2 regions of the Azospirillum sp. TSO5 genome follow, and region 2 is predicted to be linked to the other one. Evidence: riboswitches for the same ligand, from Rfam matches in the RefSeq annotation. Region 2 holds a riboswitch; the other holds the start of a gene.

Region 1 (8,531 bases), on a different contig from region 2:
CTATTCGCCGAAGGATACCTATGGCCGGGCCTTCCTGGTCGGCGTGCTGAACACGTTGAAGGTGTCGGTCATCGGCATCATCCTGGCGACGATCATCGGCACGGTCATCGGCGTCGCCCGGCTGTCCAGCAACTGGCTGATCGCCAAGCTGGCCTCGACCTATGTCGAGATCGTGCGCAACATCCCGCCGCTGCTGCAGCTGTTCTTCTGGTACGCGCTGGTGTCGGACGGCCTGCCGGCGGTACGCCAGGCGCTGAATCCGTTGCCGGGCGTGTTCCTGTCGCAGCGCGGCCTGCGCATTCCCGTCCCGGTCGCCGATCCGGTGTGGACCAACATGGGCATCGCCCTGCTGGTCGGCATCGCCGCCGCCTGGAGCGTGTCGCGCTGGGCCAAGGCGCGGCAGGCGCGCACCGGACAGCCCTTCCCCGCGGGCTGGGCCGGGCTGGGTCTGATCCTCGGCCTGCCGATCCTGACCTGGATCGCCGGCGGGGCGCCGATGGCGCTCGACATGCCGAAGCTTGCTGGATTCAACTTCTCCGGCGGCGTCGCGATCTCGCCCGAGTTCTTCGCCATCCTGATCGGCCTCACGCTCTACACCGCGGCCTTCATCGCCGAGGTGGTGCGCAGTGGCATCAAGGCGGTCAACTGGGGCCAGACCGAAGCGGCGCGCGCGCTCGGCCTGCCGAGCGGTCCGACGCTGCGCCTTGTGATCCTGCCGCAGGCGCTGCGGGTGATCGTGCCGCCGCTGACCAGCCAGTATCTGAACCTGATGAAGAACAGTTCGCTGGCGCTGGCCATCGGCTACCCCGATCTGGTGTCGATCGCCAACACGACCCTGAACCAGACCGGTCAGGCGATCGAAGGCGTGACGATGATCATGGGCACCTATCTGGTCATCAGCCTCAGCATCTCGATCTTCATGAACTGGTACAACAAGCGCATCGCGCTGGTGGAGCGGTAACGGCCATGACCGACAACGTGCAAAGCGTCGGCCTGCCGGACGAGCGTCCGCCGGCCAACACCGTCGGCCCCATCGCGTGGCTGCGGAGCAACCTGTTCAACACCTGGTACAACGCCATCCTGACCATTCTGGTCCTGGCGCTGCTGGTTTCGGCGATCCCGCCCTTTGTCGGATGGCTGCTGGTCAACGCGCATGGCTTCGATTCGAACTCCACGGTCTGCCGGCAGGATGCCGGCGGCGCCTGCTGGGGCTTCATCGGCGAGAAGCTGCGCTTCATCATGTTCGGCATGTTCCCGTGGGATGAGCAGTGGCGTCCGCTGCTGACCATCGGCGTGTTCATCGCGCTGCTGGTCGCCAGCTGCGACCGCCGCTTCTGGAAGCCTTGGTTCGGGCTGGTCTGGGCCGCCGGGCTGACGGTGGTGGCGATCCTGATGTGGGGCGGCGTCTTCGGCCTGACCTATGTCGAGAACACGCTGTGGGGCGGCCTGCCGCTGACCATCATCCTGTCGGTGGTCGGTCTGGCCGTCGCCTTTCCGGTGTCGATCCTGCTGGCTCTGGGCCGGCGGTCGAACATGCCGGCGGTGAAGGTGCTGTGCGTCACCTACATCGAACTGATCCGCGGCGTGCCGCTGATCAGCCTGCTGTTCATGGCGTCGGTGATGCTGCCGCTGTTCCTGCCGAACGGCGTTTCCGTCGACAAGCTGCTGCGTGCGCAGATCGCCTTCATCATGTTCGCCGCCGCCTATATGGCGGAAGCGATCCGCGGCGGCCTGCAGGCGATCCCGAAGGGGCAGTACGAGGCGGCGGACGGGCTGGGGCTCGGCTATTGGCAGAAGATGCGCAAGATCATCCTGCCGCAGGCGCTGGCCATCGCCATCCCGCCGCTGGTGAACACCTTCATCAGCTTCTTCAAGGACACCTCGCTCGTCATCATCATCGGCCTGTACGACCTGCTCGGCACCGCGAAGGCCGCGCTGTCCGACCCGTCCTGGCGCGGTTTCTACCGCGAGGCCTATCTGTTCATCGGCGTGATCTACTGGATCTTCTGCTTCAGCATGTCGAAATACAGCCAGAAGCTGGAACGCGACCTGAACCGCGGCCATCGCCGCTAGATCAACGCCGTCAAGGGAGAAGCAAGACCCATGTCCCAGGCCATGTCCCAGGGCACCAAGCCGAAGCACACCCTCAGCGGCGAGGAGATCATCCGCTGCACGGGCGTCAACAAGTGGTACGGCGAGTTCCACGTCCTGAAGAACATCAACCTCAACGTACAGAAGGGCGAGCGTATCGTCGTCTGCGGCCCGTCGGGGTCGGGCAAATCGACGATGATCCGCTGCCTGAACCGGCTTGAGGAGCATCAGAAGGGCACGATCGTCATCGACGGGATCGAGCTGACCAACAACCTGAAGAACATCGAGCTGGTTCGCCGCGAAGTCGGCATGGTGTTCCAGCACTTCAACCTGTTCCCGCATCTGACCGTGCTGGAGAACTGCACGCTCGCCCCGATCTGGGTCCGCAAGATGCCGAAGGCGGAGGCGGAAGAGCGGGCGATGAGCTACCTGACGCGGGTGCGCATCGCCGAACAGGCCAAGAAGTATCCCGGCCAGCTGTCGGGCGGTCAGCAGCAGCGCGTCGCCATCGCGCGGTCGCTGTGCATGAGCCCGAAGGTGATGCTGTTCGACGAGCCGACCTCCGCGCTTGACCCCGAAATGGTCAAGGAGGTGCTGGACGTCATGATCGGGCTGGCCGAGGACGGCATGACCATGCTGTGCGTGACGCACGAGATGGGCTTCGCCAAGTCGGTCGCCGACCGCGTCATCTTCATGGACCGCGGCGAGATCGTGGAGCAGGACACGCCGGACGCGTTCTTCTCCAACCCCAAGTCGGAGCGCACGCGCCTCTTCCTCAGCCAAATTCTAAACCACTGATCCGGGCAGCAGGCCGGCGCTTCCGTCCGGCCTGCTATTTGGAAATAAAACACCTCGAGTTGGGGTGCGCGACGCAATGTCCTGTGGCGTCGCGCACCAGTTTGCGGTTCAATCGGTCGCCCGACGTGCTGTTCGACCGATCCGCTTACGGAGACCGAGGTTATGGACCTGCTTAGCCCCCGTCCCAGCGTTGGCCAGATCAAGCCGTACCGTCCCGCTCGCCCGCCTCGCGACGGCCGCCGGTGGATCGACCTGTCGCTGACCCACAATCCGCTCGGACCCAGCCCGCTGGCGCTGGACGCCTATTGCGAAGCGGCCACGCGCATCCATTGCTATCCCGACTGGGATCAGGAGCCGCTGCGCCACGCCATCGCGCGCCGTCATTCCATCGACGCCGACCGCATCGTCTGCACCGCCGGGTCGGAGGAACTGATCCATCTGGTCGCCCAGGCCTTCGCCGGTCCCGGTGACGAGGTTCTGTGCCACGAGCGGGGCTATCGCGGATTCCTCAAGGCGATCCGCGCCGCCGGGGCAACCGCAGTCGTGGCCGCGGAGCGCGACATGGTGGTGGATGTGGAGGCGATGATCGACCGCGCCAGCGAGCGCACGAAGATCTGTTTCCTCGCCAACCCCAACAACCCGACCGGCACCTACATTCCGGCCGAGGCGGTGCAGCGACTGCGCGCCGGTTTGCCGTCCACCACACTGCTGGTGCTGGATTCGGCCTATGCCGATTATTGCCGGATGCCGGACTACAGCGATGGCACGGAGATCGTCGAGAATTCGGACAATGTCCTGCTGATCCGCACATTCTCCAAGATGCACGGGCTGGCGGGTTTGCGGGTCGGCTGGGGTTATGGTCCCGCCACGGTGATCGAGGCGGTGAACGCCATCCGCGGCGCCTTCAACGTCTCGCTGCCCGCCCAACTGACCGCCGCCGCCGCTCTCAGCGATGCGGAGCATGAGGAGGCGACCTTCGCCCACAATGCGCGGTGGCTGCCCTGGCTGTCGCGCGAGTTGGAGCGGGTGGGGCTGCGCGTCTATCCCAGCGTCTGCAACTTCGTGCTGGCCCGCGTGCCGACCGATCCGTCGCTCGGCACCCAGGCGGTCATCGACCATCTCGCCCGCCGTGGCATCCTGGTGAAGCCGGTGACCGAGTATGGTCTGTCCGATTGCCTGCGCATCACCATCGGTCGCGAGGAGGAGAACAAGGCGCTGGTGGTGGCTCTGGCGGAGATTCTCGGTTGATCAGGCCGGCCGGAGGCTGCGACGGAACGACGCGAACAGAACGCACGGATTTTCGCCTCTTTTGATGCAGATCAACGAACGGTCTATGCGTTTCCGGATAAGGTCCTTCTTGTCTCTAACCCTCCCTGTATCACTGAGCCGGAGCATCCGCATGGATGTCTCCGGCTTTTTCTTTTCGGCCGGGGGGTGACGGAAAGTGCCTGTCCGTTGACCTGCATCAAGGCGGGAGGGGGTGGATGGGCGTAGACCTTTGACTGTCTCTAACCCTCCCTGTTTCACAGGAGGCCCCGGTTCCGGTGCCTCCTGTTTTTTTGTCCGCGTTTTGGACGGCAACGCCTACGAGGGCGGGCGTGTGCGATTCCAGCGCAGGACCAGCCCGACCACCGACAGCGGCACCACGATGACGGCGCCGATCAGGATGTAGGGCAGGGCCCAGCGGCCGGCGTCGATCATCAGTGCGGCGATGTCCTGCACCGTCTGCCAGCTGTTCGTCAGGATGCTGGCCGGATCGATGTGCAGGAACGACAGCACGAAGCCGACGACGAAGCACAGCACCAGCGTCCGAATGATCCAACCCACCAAGGCTTCACCTCACGCTCGTCACGGCGGAGCATGCGCTCCGCCTGAAGCAACGCGCCGCCCCGCGACCGGGTTCCGGCGCCGTCAAACGGCCTCCCGCTCCACCGATAACGCCCGCGGCAGCTTGAAGACGATGTTCTCCGTCGCCGTGCGCAACTCCTCCACCGTCACGTCGAAACGGGCGCGGGCGGCCTCGATGACCTCCTCCACCAGCACTTCCGGCGCCGATGCACCGGCGGTGATGCCGAGGCGGGCGACGCCGGACAGCGCGTTCCAATCGATGTCGTCGGCGCGCTGGACCAGTTGGGCGGCCGGGCAGCCATGGGTCTTCGCCACCTCCACCAGCCGCTTGGAGTTGGAGGAGTTCGGCGCCCCCAGCACCAGCAGCGCGTCCACCTTCGGCGCGATGGCCTTCACCGCCGCCTGACGGTTGGTGGTGGCGTAGCAGATGTCTTCCTTCTTCGGTCCGGCGATGGCGGGGAAACGGGCCTGGAGCGCGGCCAGAATCTCCGTCGTCTCATCGACCGACAGGGTCGTCTGGGTGGCGTAGGCGAGGTTTTCCGGGTCGCGGACCTCCAGCGTCGCCACGTCGGCCACCGTCTCCACCAGCACCACGGCGCCGTCGGGCAGCTGGCCCATGGTGCCGATCACCTCCGGGTGGCCGGCATGGCCGATCAGGACGATCTGCTTGCCTTCGTCGAAATGCCGTTCGGCCTCGCGATGCACCTTGCTGACCAGCGGGCAGGTGGCGTCGAGATAGAACAGCCCGCGCGCCTCGGCCGCCTGCGGCACCGATTTCGGCACGCCATGGGCGGAGAAGACCACCGGGCGGCCGTCCGGCACCTCGGTCAGTTCGTCGACGAAGACGGCGCCCTTGGCTTCCAGGCTTTCGACCACGAAGCGGTTATGGACGATCTCGTGCCGGACATAGACCGGCGCCCCATAGCGGTCGAGCGCCGTCTCGACGATCTGGATCGCCCGGTCCACCCCGGCGCAGAAGCCGCGCGGCGCCGCCAGCAGGATCGTCAAGGCCCGGGTGGCCTGGGGAGAGGTCGTGGTCATATGCGCTGTACCGCCCTTGCGTGGAGTGGGTCGCCCTTAGGTGGTCCTGCGCCAGACGGTCACAAGGGATAGAACCGCCGCGCGGTCTTGTGCCGGTCAAGCTGGGACACTAAAGTCGCGGTCCAACAGCCCGTCAACCGATCAGGCCTAACCGATGGACCGCCGCGACCGTAATATAGGAACCCCCGCCCGGAAAAGCCCGCTGGCGTCCCTCTTTGGGATGGGCCGCCCTGCGCTGCTCGCGGCCGGGGCCGTGCTGGTGCTTTCCGGCTGCTCCGGCATGGGGCTCGGGCCGACGAATCCGTCGGAGGCGGCGCTGGCCTGCCCGAAGGTCAACATCGTCCGCGACCTGCAGGAAGTGACGGTCTTCCGTCCCGGCGGCAAGGATCTGACCGATCTGGAGTCGCGCGCCGCCCTGGTCGATTTCACCGGCAACTGCGACTACACCAGCAGCGGCGTCACGGTGAACGTGAACGTCTATCTGGTGGCCGAGCGCGGCCCGGCCCTTCAGGGCAACACCGCCAAGTACCAGTATTTCGTAGCATTGGCCCAGCCGGACGACACGCTGGTGTCGAAGGCCTATTTCGACACCGACGTGACCTTCGTCCCCGGCCAGCCGCGCGCCGGCACCCGCGAGGAGCTGACCCCGAAGATCCCGCTGCCCAAGGACGCCAACGCCAAGGACTGGAAGATCTATCTCGGCTTCCAACTGACGCCGGAGCAGCTGAACTTCAATCGGACGCAGATGAAGAAGTAAGGTCGCTGTTGATCGGTGCCTGATCGTTGCCCTTTTTGCCGTCATTCCCGCGAAGGCGGGAATCCAGCCGCATCAAACGCTTGACCTGGAAGCCTGGATCCCCGCCTTCGCGGGGATGACGGCCGACGAGAGCGCGGGCTTGGCACCGGATCCGCTGATTGACAAACCTGTCTAATCGCGACAGTGTGCCGCCATCACGCCGATGATCCCTCGCGGGAGAGATCGCTTTTGAGCTTGTCGTAAATCGACAGGTTCTCAGGCGGCGCCGAAGGAGCAACCGCCCCCGGAAACTCTCAGGCAAAAGGACCGCAAGGGGATAAGGCAACTCTGGAAAGCAGCCTCGGCGCCCAGTCGCCGCGACTCACCGAAGGAGTAAACCGGGTGTCCGGCTCGACCGGACGGCGGTGAATCTCTCAGGTCCAAGACAGAGGGGGCAGCTTCCTGCATCGATCCCGATGCGGGCGCTGAAACCTTGTCGGAGGACCCGCGCGTGACCGAGGCCGCAACCGCTCTCAAGACCACTCCGCTGCACGCGCTCCATGTCGAGCTTGGCGCCCGCATGGTGCCTTTCGCCGGCTATGACATGCCGGTGCAGTATCCACTGGGCATCCTGAAGGAGCACCAGCACACCCGCGAAAAGGCCGGGCTGTTCGACGTGTCCCACATGGGGCAGGTCCGCCTGACCGGCACCGATCCCGCCGCCGCCCTGGAAACGCTGGTTCCCGGCGACATCAAGGGGCTGGCGCAAGGCCGCATGCGCTATACGCTGTTCCTGAACGAACAGGGCGGCATCCTCGACGACCTGATGGTGACCAATGCCGGCGACCACCTGTTCCTGGTGGTGAATGCCGCCTGCAAGGAGCAGGACGTCGCCCAGCTGCGCGAGAAGCTGGCCGGCAAGGCCGAGGTCGAGCTGCTGGACGATCTGGCGCTGATGGCGCTCCAGGGACCGATGGCGGCCGAGGTGATGGCCCGCTTCGTGCCGGAAGCCGCCACCATGAAGTTCATGAGCTACCTGTCCGCCACCTTCAAGGGCGTGCCGGTGATCCTGACCCGCTCCGGCTACACCGGCGAGGACGGCTACGAGATCTCCTGCGACAAGGGCGATGCCGAGATGATCGCCCGGGCGCTGCTGGGCGAGTCGGAGGTCGAGGCGATCGGGTTGGGCGCCCGCGACTCGCTGCGGCTGGAGGCCGGGCTCTGCCTCTACGGCCACGACATCGACACCACTACGACGCCGGTCGAAGGGGCGCTGGAATGGACGCTGCCGAAGCGCCGCCGCGCCGAGGGTGGCTTCCCCGGTTATGACATCATCCACCGGCAACTGACCGAGGGCGCCACGCGCCGCCGCGTCGGCATCCAGCCGGAAGGCCGCCAGCCGGCCCGCGAGCACACCGAAATCCAGGACGCGAACGGCAATCGCATCGGCGAGGTCACCAGCGGCGGCTTCGGCCCGACCGCTGGCGCGCCGGTCGCCATGGGCTATGTCGACATCGCGAATTCCGCGGTTGGCACGCCGCTGACGCTGATGGTGCGCGGCAAGCCGCTGCCCGCCCGCGTCGCCGCCACGCCTTTCGTGCCGCAACGCTATTACCGGGGCTGACGGAGCAGCACCACTCTCGGCCGTCATCCCCGCGAAGGCGGGGATCCAGGTCCGCTGGAGCGGCTGTTTCGGTAACGCCTGGATCCCCGCCTTCGCGGGGATGACGGTTCCGAGAAGTCTTGAACCACCTGCCAACGAACGATTTTCAGGAACAGGGAACCCTTCCGATGAGCAAGAAATTCACCAAGGACCACGAGTGGGTTCAGGTCGATGGCGATGTCGCCACCGTCGGCGTCACCGACTTCGCGCAGAGCCAGCTGGGCGACGTGGTGTTCGTCGAACTGCCCGAGGCCGGCCGCGTGCTGGAGCAGGGCAAGGAAGCCGCCGTCGTCGAATCGGTGAAGGCCGCCAGCGACGTGTACGCCCCGGTCTCCGGCACCGTGGTGGAAGCCA
Region 2 (8,531 bases):
CTGCGCTGGGCGCAAGCGGGACATCGCGTGATCATCGGCTCGCGCGACGGCGCGAAGGCCCAGGCGGCCGCCGCGGAGCTTTCGGAAAGGCTGGGCGGCGGCGACATCCGGGGAGCGGAAAGCGCCGCCGCCGTCTCCGCCGCGGACATCGTCGTCCTGACCGTCCCGTTCGCCGCCCAGCGCCCGACCGTCGAAGGGCTGCGCGACCGGCTTCAGGGCAAGATCCTGATCGACGTGACGGTGCCCCTCGTCCCGCCCAAGGTGGCGCGGGTGCAGCTTCCGCCGACCGACTCCTGCGTCGTCGCCATCCAGGAGATGCTCGGCGACGGGGTGCGCGTCGTATCCGCTTTCCAGAACGTGTCGGCGCACAAGTTGAAAGACCTTGGCCGGACGATCGCCTGCGATGTGCTGGTCGCGGCGGACGACAAGGACGCGCGCAGGATCGGAATGGACCTGGCGGATGACGCCGGCCTCCGTGGGATCGACGCCGGTCCCCTGGCGAATTCGGTCGTTGCCGAAAGCCTTACCTCCGTGCTGATCTGGATCAACAAGACCTACAAGGTTCCGGATGCCGGCTTGATGATCACAGGACTCAAATGAGCGGACGGCTTGACGACGCAGGGCACGGGACCGGCTCGGCCCGGCTGGAGTTGCTGGCGCCGGGCAACGTCCCGCTCGTCGCGCCGGGCGATGACCTGGCGCGGCTGATCGTCGATGCCTTCGCCGCGGAGGCGGTGGAGCTTCGCACCGGCGACGTGCTCGTCCTGGCCCAGAAGATCGTCTCGAAGGCCCAGGGGCGCTATGCCGCGCTGGAGGAGGTCGAGCCCTCCGCCCGGGCCGTCGAGCTTGCGCGGACGGCGGGCAAGGACCCTCGGATCGTCGAGCTGGTGCTGCGTGAATCGCGCGAGGTCCTGCGCTGCGTTCCCGGCGTGATCGTCGTGGAGACCCGGCATGGCGTGGTGCTCGCCAACGCCGGGATCGACCGCTCGAACGTCGACCAGAGCGGGAGCGGGGAGCGTGTGCTTCTGCTGCCGGAGGACCCCGACGGAACCTGCCGTGACCTGAGACGTCGGCTTGCCGACCTGACCGGCGCCGATGTCGGCGTCATCATCAACGACAGCCTCGGGCGCGCCTGGCGCAACGGCACCGTGGGAACCGCGCTGGGCGTCAGCGGCCTTCCCGCGCTGGAGGATCTGCGGGGCAGCCCCGACCTGTTCGGCTACGACCTGCGGGCCACGGACGTGGCCGCCGCGGACGAGATCGCCGCGGCGGCCTCGCTGCTGATGGGGCAGAGCAACGAGGGCCGTCCCGTCGTGCTGGTGCGCGGCCTGCGCCACCCGCGGGGCGACGGGGCCGGCAGCGACTTGTTGAGACCGCGCGAGAAGGATTTGTTCCGATGATCATAGCACTGGCGGGCGGCGTCGGCGGCGCCAAGCTGGCGCTTGGACTCACGCGTGTCCTGGCGGCCGACGAACTGGCGGTCGTCGTGAACACCGGCGATGACTTCGAGCATCTGGGCCTGCACATCAGCCCGGACATCGACACGGTCACCTACACGCTTGCCGGGATCGCCAATCCGGAAACCGGCTGGGGGTTGGCCGGCGAGTCCTGGTCCTTCATGGCGGCGCTTGGCCGCCTGGGCGGGGAGACGTGGTTCCAGCTCGGCGACGGCGATCTGGCAACGCACATCGAGCGCACGCGCCGGCTTTCGGCCGGGGAGAGCCTGAGCGCGGTGACGGCCGCCCTGGCCCGCCGACTGGCCATTGCCCATCCCGTCTTACCGATGAGCGACGATCCCGTGCGCACCATGATCGTTTCCGGCGGTCGGACGCTGCCTTTCCAGGACTATTTCGTCCGTCTGCGCTGCGAGCCGACACTGGACTCCCTTGAGTATGCGGGAGGGCAGGGCGCGCGTCCGTCCCCGTCCTTCCTCGATCTGATGGAACGGCCGGACCTGGAGGGCGTCGTTCTCTGCCCTTCAAACCCATACCTGTCGATCGGCCCCATGCTGGCGATGCCCGCCGTCCGCGGCTGGCTGGAAGGCCGGCGCTCTCCCGTGGCCGCCGTGTCGCCCATCGTCGGGGGGCAAGCCATCAAGGGGCCGGCGGCCAAGATTTTGCGGGAACTCGGACAGGAGGTGTCGCCGGTTTCCGTCGCGCGCTTCTACGAAGGCCTGATCGATGCGCTCGTCATCGACGAGGCGGACGGAGGGCTGACGGCCGACATCGCGCGGCTCGGCATCCGGCCGGTCGTCACCCGCACCATCATGCGCGATCACGACGACAAGGAGCGTCTGGCCCGAGACTGCCTCGCGGCGGTGCGGGGAGTGTGACCATGCGCTGCCTCACGGTGATCGTACCGGTGAAGCCGCTGGAGGAGGGCAAGAGCCGGCTTCGCCCTCTGCTCTCGCCCGAAGAAAGGCGCACTCTCAACGGGATGTTCCTGCGGCGCACCCTGGCGGTGGCGGAGGAACTGGCGGGGACGAGCGCGACGATCGTGGTCAGCCGCAGTGAGGAGGTTCTAACGCTTGCCGCCCGTCGCTCCATGGTTGCGCTGCCCGAGGAACCGGGCTGCGACCTCAACGGCGCGCTGGAACAGGCGAGCCGCGTGGCCCGCGGCCGCGGAGCGACCGGCGTTCTCATCCTGCCTGTCGATCTCCCGCTGGCAACAGCATCGGCCATCCGGCGCGTGATCGCGGACCATCGCAGCCGGGCCGAAACGCGTTGCGTCTTGGTCTCCGATCGCACGGGTTTCGGAACGAACCTGCTGTTCCAGACCCCACCGGCCCTGGAACGATACTCCTACGGTGCGGGCAGCCTTCAGCTTCACCGCGGGGCTGCCGAGCAGGCGGGGTTGTCCACGGTGATCCGTCGCGATCCGGACCTCGCCTTCGACATTGATCGTCCGGAGGACCTTATCGGCTGGCGTGCGCGGACATGGAGGTAGCCCCAACGAGCTTCCCCTGGAGCAGTGGTCGGCTCGAAAATTCATGCGATCGGGAGCGGCACTTGGGACGCGCCCGCACGCAACGGAGCCGGCATTCAGGCGACGCTGCGCGGCGACATCCGGGGCGGGCGCGGTATCTGGAATTCTGTGGCGGAGAAAATGCTTGACCAGCCAATTTATCAGAAATACGGTTTGTATGCACCCGTTGACGTAGGCCGCAACCAACAAAGCAGCTTGGCCTTGCGATCCGCGCTGTCAACGGACGACACTTCAAGAGAAAAGCCGGGCCATCAGGCCAACATCGCGCGGGAGAGACCGGCCACGCCGGCGCCGAAGGAGCAACCGCCCCGGAAACTCTCAGGCAAAAGGACCGCGACGATGTATACGATCTCTGGAAAGAGGCGCATTCTGCGTCCGCCGACGGGATAACGCTCTCAGGCGAAAAGACAGAGGGGCACCAAATCGACTGGCTGCAAGGGCCACGTCAGGAGGAGCGCCTTGTCGAACGCAAACACCACATCAGCATCCGGAAAACCTCTCCGTTCGGTATCGGACGCCCCGATCAGCGTTACCGAATGTTTTTCGATCGGCATCGGGCCATCGAGTTCGCACACAGTTGGCCCGATGCGGGCGGCGCATCGGTTCGTAACGGAGCTGCTTGCCTCCGACGAGGCGACGAGGGTGACCGCAGTATCCGTGGAACTGTCCGGCTCTCTTGCGCTGACCGGCAAGGGACATCGCACCGACATCGCGGTCCTGTTGGGATTGTCCGGGTGCCTTCCCGACACCGTCGATCCGGATGCGGTCGACCTCATCGTTGAACAGATCCGCAGCAGTGGGCTTCTGCCGATCGGTGGACGGTTCCCCATCCCCTTCCGTGAAGAAGAACACCTTGTCTTCCGCTACGACCAGATCCTCGACGCACATCCGAACGGCATGCGCCTGAAAGCCTTTGATCGCGCCGTCCCGCTTCTCGAGCGCGAATACTGCTCGGTCGGGGGCGGCGCCATCGTCTGTCGCGACGACGCCCTGCAGCCGGCGGCCGACCACAACTTGCGGACCCCCCACCCGTTCGCGTCGGCGGCGGAACTGCTGGATTGCGGACGGCGGACCGGACGGTCCATTGCGGAGATCATGCTGGAGAACGAGCGTTCGCGGCGTGACGACACCGAAACCTTTGCTTTCCTTGACCGGGTCCGCGACGCCATGATGGCGAGCATCGAACGTGGCTGCGGCAGCGAAGGGATATTGCCGGGCGGGCTCAACGTCCGACGCCGGGCACCGGGTCTGTTCCGCGCCCTGTGCGCCGCCGGGAACCAGCTCGCCGATCCGTTGCACGCGCTCGATTGGGTCAGCCTTTACGCCCTCGCGGTCAACGAGGAGAACGCGGCCGGCGGGCGCATCGTCACGGCCCCGACCAACGGGGCTGCCGGCATCATCCCGGCCGTTCTCAAATACTACGAGACGTTTCACCCCGGCGCGAACCGCAACGACTCCCGAACCTTCCTCCTGACGGCGGCCGCCATCGGCGCGCTGTACAAGAAGCGGGCTTCGATCTCTGCGGCCGAAATGGGGTGTCAGGGAGAGGTTGGAGTCGCCTGTTCGATGGCGGCCGGCGCGCTGGCCGCCGTCCTCGGCGGTACCGCCGAGCAGGTCGAGAACGCCGCCGAAATCGGCATGGAACACAATCTCGGCCTGACCTGCGACCCGGTGCGTGGCTTGGTCCAGGTGCCGTGCATCGAACGCAACACGATGGGTGCGGTGAAGGCGATCAACGCGGCACGCCTCGCGTTGCGCGGCGACGGAACGCATCTCGTGCCGCTCGACGCCGTCATCGAGACCATGCGCCAAACCGGTGAGGACATGCGCTCTAAATACAAAGAAACCAGCCTGGGCGGACTGGCCGTGAACGTCGTCGCCTGCTGAGAACAACCGCCGGCTTGCCGGCTTTCGGGAGACTCCACAATGACTGGCCTTTTTGACCGTGCCCTTGGCACGGACGACCCGGTTGTGTCCGCAGCGATCCAGGCGGAACTGAAGCGGCAGCGCGATCAGATTGAGCTGATCGCCTCGGAGAACATCGTCTCGCCGGCGGTCATGCAGGCGATGGGAACGGTTCTGACGAACAAGTACGCCGAAGGCTATCCCGGCCACCGCTATTACGGCGGCTGTGAGCACGCCGACACCATCGAACGGACGGCAATCGACCGCGTCAAGCAACTGTTCGGCTGCGGCTACGCCAACGTTCAGCCGCATTCCGGGGCGCAAGCCAACGGAGCGGTGCTGCTGGCGCTCCTCCAGCCGGGCGACACCATCCTCGGCATGTCGCTGGAGGCCGGCGGCCATCTCACGCACGGTGCGCGCCCGACGCTGTCGGGAAAATGGTTCAAGGCGGTGTCCTACGGCGTGCGCCGGGACGATTGCCTGATCGACTATGTTGAGGTCGAAGCGCTGGCGACCGAACATCGTCCAAAGCTGATCATCGCAGGCGGATCAGCCGTTCCGCGGGTCATCGACTTTGCCCGCTTCCGGGCCATTGCGGATCGCGTCGGTGCTTACCTGATGGTGGATATGGCGCATGTCGCTGGTCTCGTCGCCGGCGGCGTCCATCCAAACCCGCTGTCGCACGCTCATGTCGTGACGTCGACCACGCACAAGACGCTGCGCGGGCCGCGCGGCGGAATCATCCTGTGCAATGACGAGGCAATGGCGGAGAAGATCAATTCGGCCGTGTTCCCTGGCCTCCAGGGCGGGCCGCTGATGCACATCATCGCCGCCAAGGCCGTCGCGTTCGGCGAAGCGTTGATGCCGGAGTTCAGGACCTATGCCGCCCAGGTGGTGACCAACGCGCGGGTTCTGGCCGAGACGCTGAAGGCGCGGGGCTACGATCTCGTCACCGGTGGCACCGACACCCATCTGGTCCTTGTTGACCTGCACTCCCACGGGGTGACCGGCAAGGCGGCGGAGGCCAGCCTCGAGCGCGCGCATCTCACCTGCAACAAGAACGGCATCCCTTTCGATTTGCAAAAACCCGCTATCACCTCCGGCATCCGGCTGGGAACGCCGGCCGGCACCACGCGCGGGTTCGAAGCGGCCGAGTTTGCCCGCATCGCGTCCCTGATCGCCGACGTGCTGGACGGTCTGGCGCGCAACCCGGACGACAACAGCACCGCCGAGACCATCGCCCGCCAAGGCGTCCTGGAACTCTGCCGTGCCTTCCCGATCTATGCCCGTTGAAGAATGGAGCCCATCGCAAAACGGCGGCAATTGCAATTGGCGTCGGCCCGAAGCGCGCCCCCGACCGCCTTGGACGAGGTGAAACCACACACGCCGCTCGGTTCCAACGAGACATCGATCCCGGCATGGTGGTGCATGGCTATCCCCCTTGATGCTTGGGGCCGAGCCGCTCGGCCGCCGTTGCCACACCATCCCTGTGGGGACGGCCGCCTGCCCAAGCCGGAGTTTGAGCTAAGGCCTGTTACGGCATCCAACGCGGCCGGTACCGGCGACGGAACCGGCCACCGGCGGATCATCGTCCAGTCCAGGCACCGCGATGCCGGGATCCTTTTCGTGAAGGTCACGACGCATGCGGGCGTGGCTGGCTCCGCTGAACAGTGTGCCGACCGTCTCCATCTCAAATCGAAACGATGGCCTTCGGGTCGTAGGATGCATCCAAGACATCGGCTCTGCCGATCCGATCGACACTCAAGGAAGCCGGATCGAACGAGAAGAGCACCCGGTTCTGTTGAAGATCGAGAGCGCTGTAGGCAAGCCGGCCGCCAACATCACTGAGATCGCCTGCCGCTGTCCAGCCTGGGCCTGAAGCGATGTCCTTGACCATGCGCGTACCAGCGGCGGTGCCATCGCTCATCCATAGCTGACGCCCGTCCCGGCCGTCGTCGGCGTTGAAGAACAGTTCCCCGCCCACCGCCGTCATATCGGAGATCGACGCTCCGGGAGCCCCCGGATTGACATCCCTGACCAGACGGGTGCCCTGTGCGGTTCCGTCGGAGGCCCATAGTTCCATGCCATGCTGGCCATCATTGGCCGCGAAGAACAGGGTGTCGCCAGCCGCGGTGAGGCTGTTGGGGTTCCATCCGGGAATCGGTGCGAAGCTCTTGATCTCCCTGGTGCCTGCGACCGTGCCATCCGACCTCCACAAAGAGAAGCCTGCGTTGAAGTAGAGCGTTCCGCCCATCGCCTCCAGGTCGTTGTCGAAGCCCTCGCGCGTGTCGGTGACCATGCCGCCCTTCAATGGAATCGTGCCGGCTTCAGTGCCGTCCGTCGTCCACAGGTATGTTTCGAAGTCCCCGGTCCCCGATGTCAGGAAAAGTCGGTCGCCGACCGCCGTCAAATGTCGCGGATCGCGCGCGAACGGCCCTCCCGGGTCGATGCTGCCGGGAATGAAATCCTTGACAAGCCTGGTTCCGGAAGGAGTTCCGTCGCTTTTCCAGAGAGCGACACCATGTGCGGCATCCCGTGCATCGAAAAACAGGGCGCCGTCTACATCGGTGAGGCCATTGAGACCGTCGCAAACCTGGGGGGCCTTCACGCCGCGGGGCGGAAGGGGCGGCCGGCGTATGGCTCGGCGGCGGCGTGATCCGCGGCGAATGTCCCGTTCATCACTGCGGTGCGGACCTTCAGCATGCGGTGAGCGCCACGCGGGGACCAGCGCATCTGCTGATTGGCGCCCATGCGCCGGTGCAGCAGGCGCTGGACCGTGCTTTCGGTCGTCGCCGTGGAGATGGGATCGCCCCGGCCGCGGGCGGCCGCATAGTCGATGATCAGGTTGGCCTGTCCGACGACATAGATCTCCAGAGCGCGCAGCAGCGTAGCCACTTTCCGGACCTGCCGGTCGTCGGCGGTATCCAACAGGGCGTCGAGGTCGGTCAGGGTGTCACCGATCAAGCCCAGCGCCCGCTCGGTCTGGCCATGCCAGAGCCGCCAGCGGACGCGGGAGACAGCGTCGGCCAGGGGCACCGTCCGCTCCGCGGCGGCCGGCTCCGCCGCTGTCCAGCCCTTGACCGCTTGCGCCACATGCTGGACCCGCATCGACAGATGAAACCAGTCGAGGACGTGGCGCACCGGGCCGCAACTGGCCGCCCCGGCCAAGGACCGGGGGCCTTCCGCGCCGTCGCTGAGGATGGTGACCGGCGTGCTCGCCGTCGCTCCCAGACGGCGCAGGACGTGATGAAGCTGCTTCACCTGGCGGTCAGCCTCGGCCGGCATGCTGCCGAAGACCACCTCCTGACCCTCATCTTTGGCCGCCCGGGCGATCATCACCTCGAACGAGCGCATCTGGTAGGTCCGCACCGATTTCACGTGCCCCGCGTCGATGGCCAGCGTGATCGCCCGCGCCGGGGCCGGCGATCCCTCGTCCGGCGGAACCAGCGCCGCCCGTTCGAGCCGAGCCCCAACCTGGAGTGTGCGCCGGCGGATCGTCTCCACATCCGGAGCCGTATCCAAGGGCAGCAGATCGGCCAGCAGCGCCCGCGCCCGCCGGTACGGCAGCGCGCTGCCCATCTCGGCCAGGACGCGTTCGTACTCCGGAGTGCAGCGATCGGGCATCATCTCCGCGACCGGGG

Evidence for each region. A riboswitch is a leader RNA that binds a small molecule or an ion and turns the genes downstream of it on or off. The one in region 2 is predicted to bind glycine.
Region 1: another riboswitch for glycine. It lies ahead of gcvT (glycine cleavage system aminomethyltransferase GcvT); the one in region 2 lies ahead of TSO5_RS14000 (L-serine ammonia-lyase).

Annotation. Positions count from the first base shown of each region.
Region 1 is NZ_LGQY01000065.1:21,139-29,669, reverse strand. Features, by position in the region: gene TSO5_RS18115 (amino acid ABC transporter permease) at 1-961, shown strand, start outside; gene TSO5_RS18110 (amino acid ABC transporter permease) at 967-2,073, shown strand; gene TSO5_RS18105 (amino acid ABC transporter ATP-binding protein) at 2,104-2,889, shown strand; gene TSO5_RS18100 (histidinol-phosphate transaminase) at 3,052-4,137, shown strand; gene TSO5_RS18095 (hypothetical protein) at 4,474-4,716, opposite strand; gene ispH (4-hydroxy-3-methylbut-2-enyl diphosphate reductase) at 4,801-5,778, opposite strand; gene TSO5_RS18085 (lipoprotein) at 5,999-6,535, shown strand; glycine riboswitch at 6,739-6,854, shown strand; gene gcvT (glycine cleavage system aminomethyltransferase GcvT) at 7,026-8,138, shown strand; gene gcvH (glycine cleavage system protein GcvH) at 8,306-8,531, shown strand, end outside.
Region 2 is NZ_LGQY01000046.1:48,244-56,774, reverse strand. Features, by position in the region: gene npdG (NADPH-dependent F420 reductase) at 1-600, shown strand, start outside; gene cofE (coenzyme F420-0:L-glutamate ligase) at 597-1,400, shown strand; gene cofD (2-phospho-L-lactate transferase) at 1,397-2,332, shown strand; gene cofC (2-phospho-L-lactate guanylyltransferase) at 2,335-2,946, shown strand; glycine riboswitch at 3,243-3,329, shown strand; gene TSO5_RS14000 (L-serine ammonia-lyase) at 3,508-4,872, shown strand; gene glyA (serine hydroxymethyltransferase) at 4,912-6,183, shown strand; gene TSO5_RS13990 (ELWxxDGT repeat protein) at 6,581-7,498, opposite strand; gene TSO5_RS13985 (ISKra4 family transposase) at 7,495-8,531, opposite strand, start outside.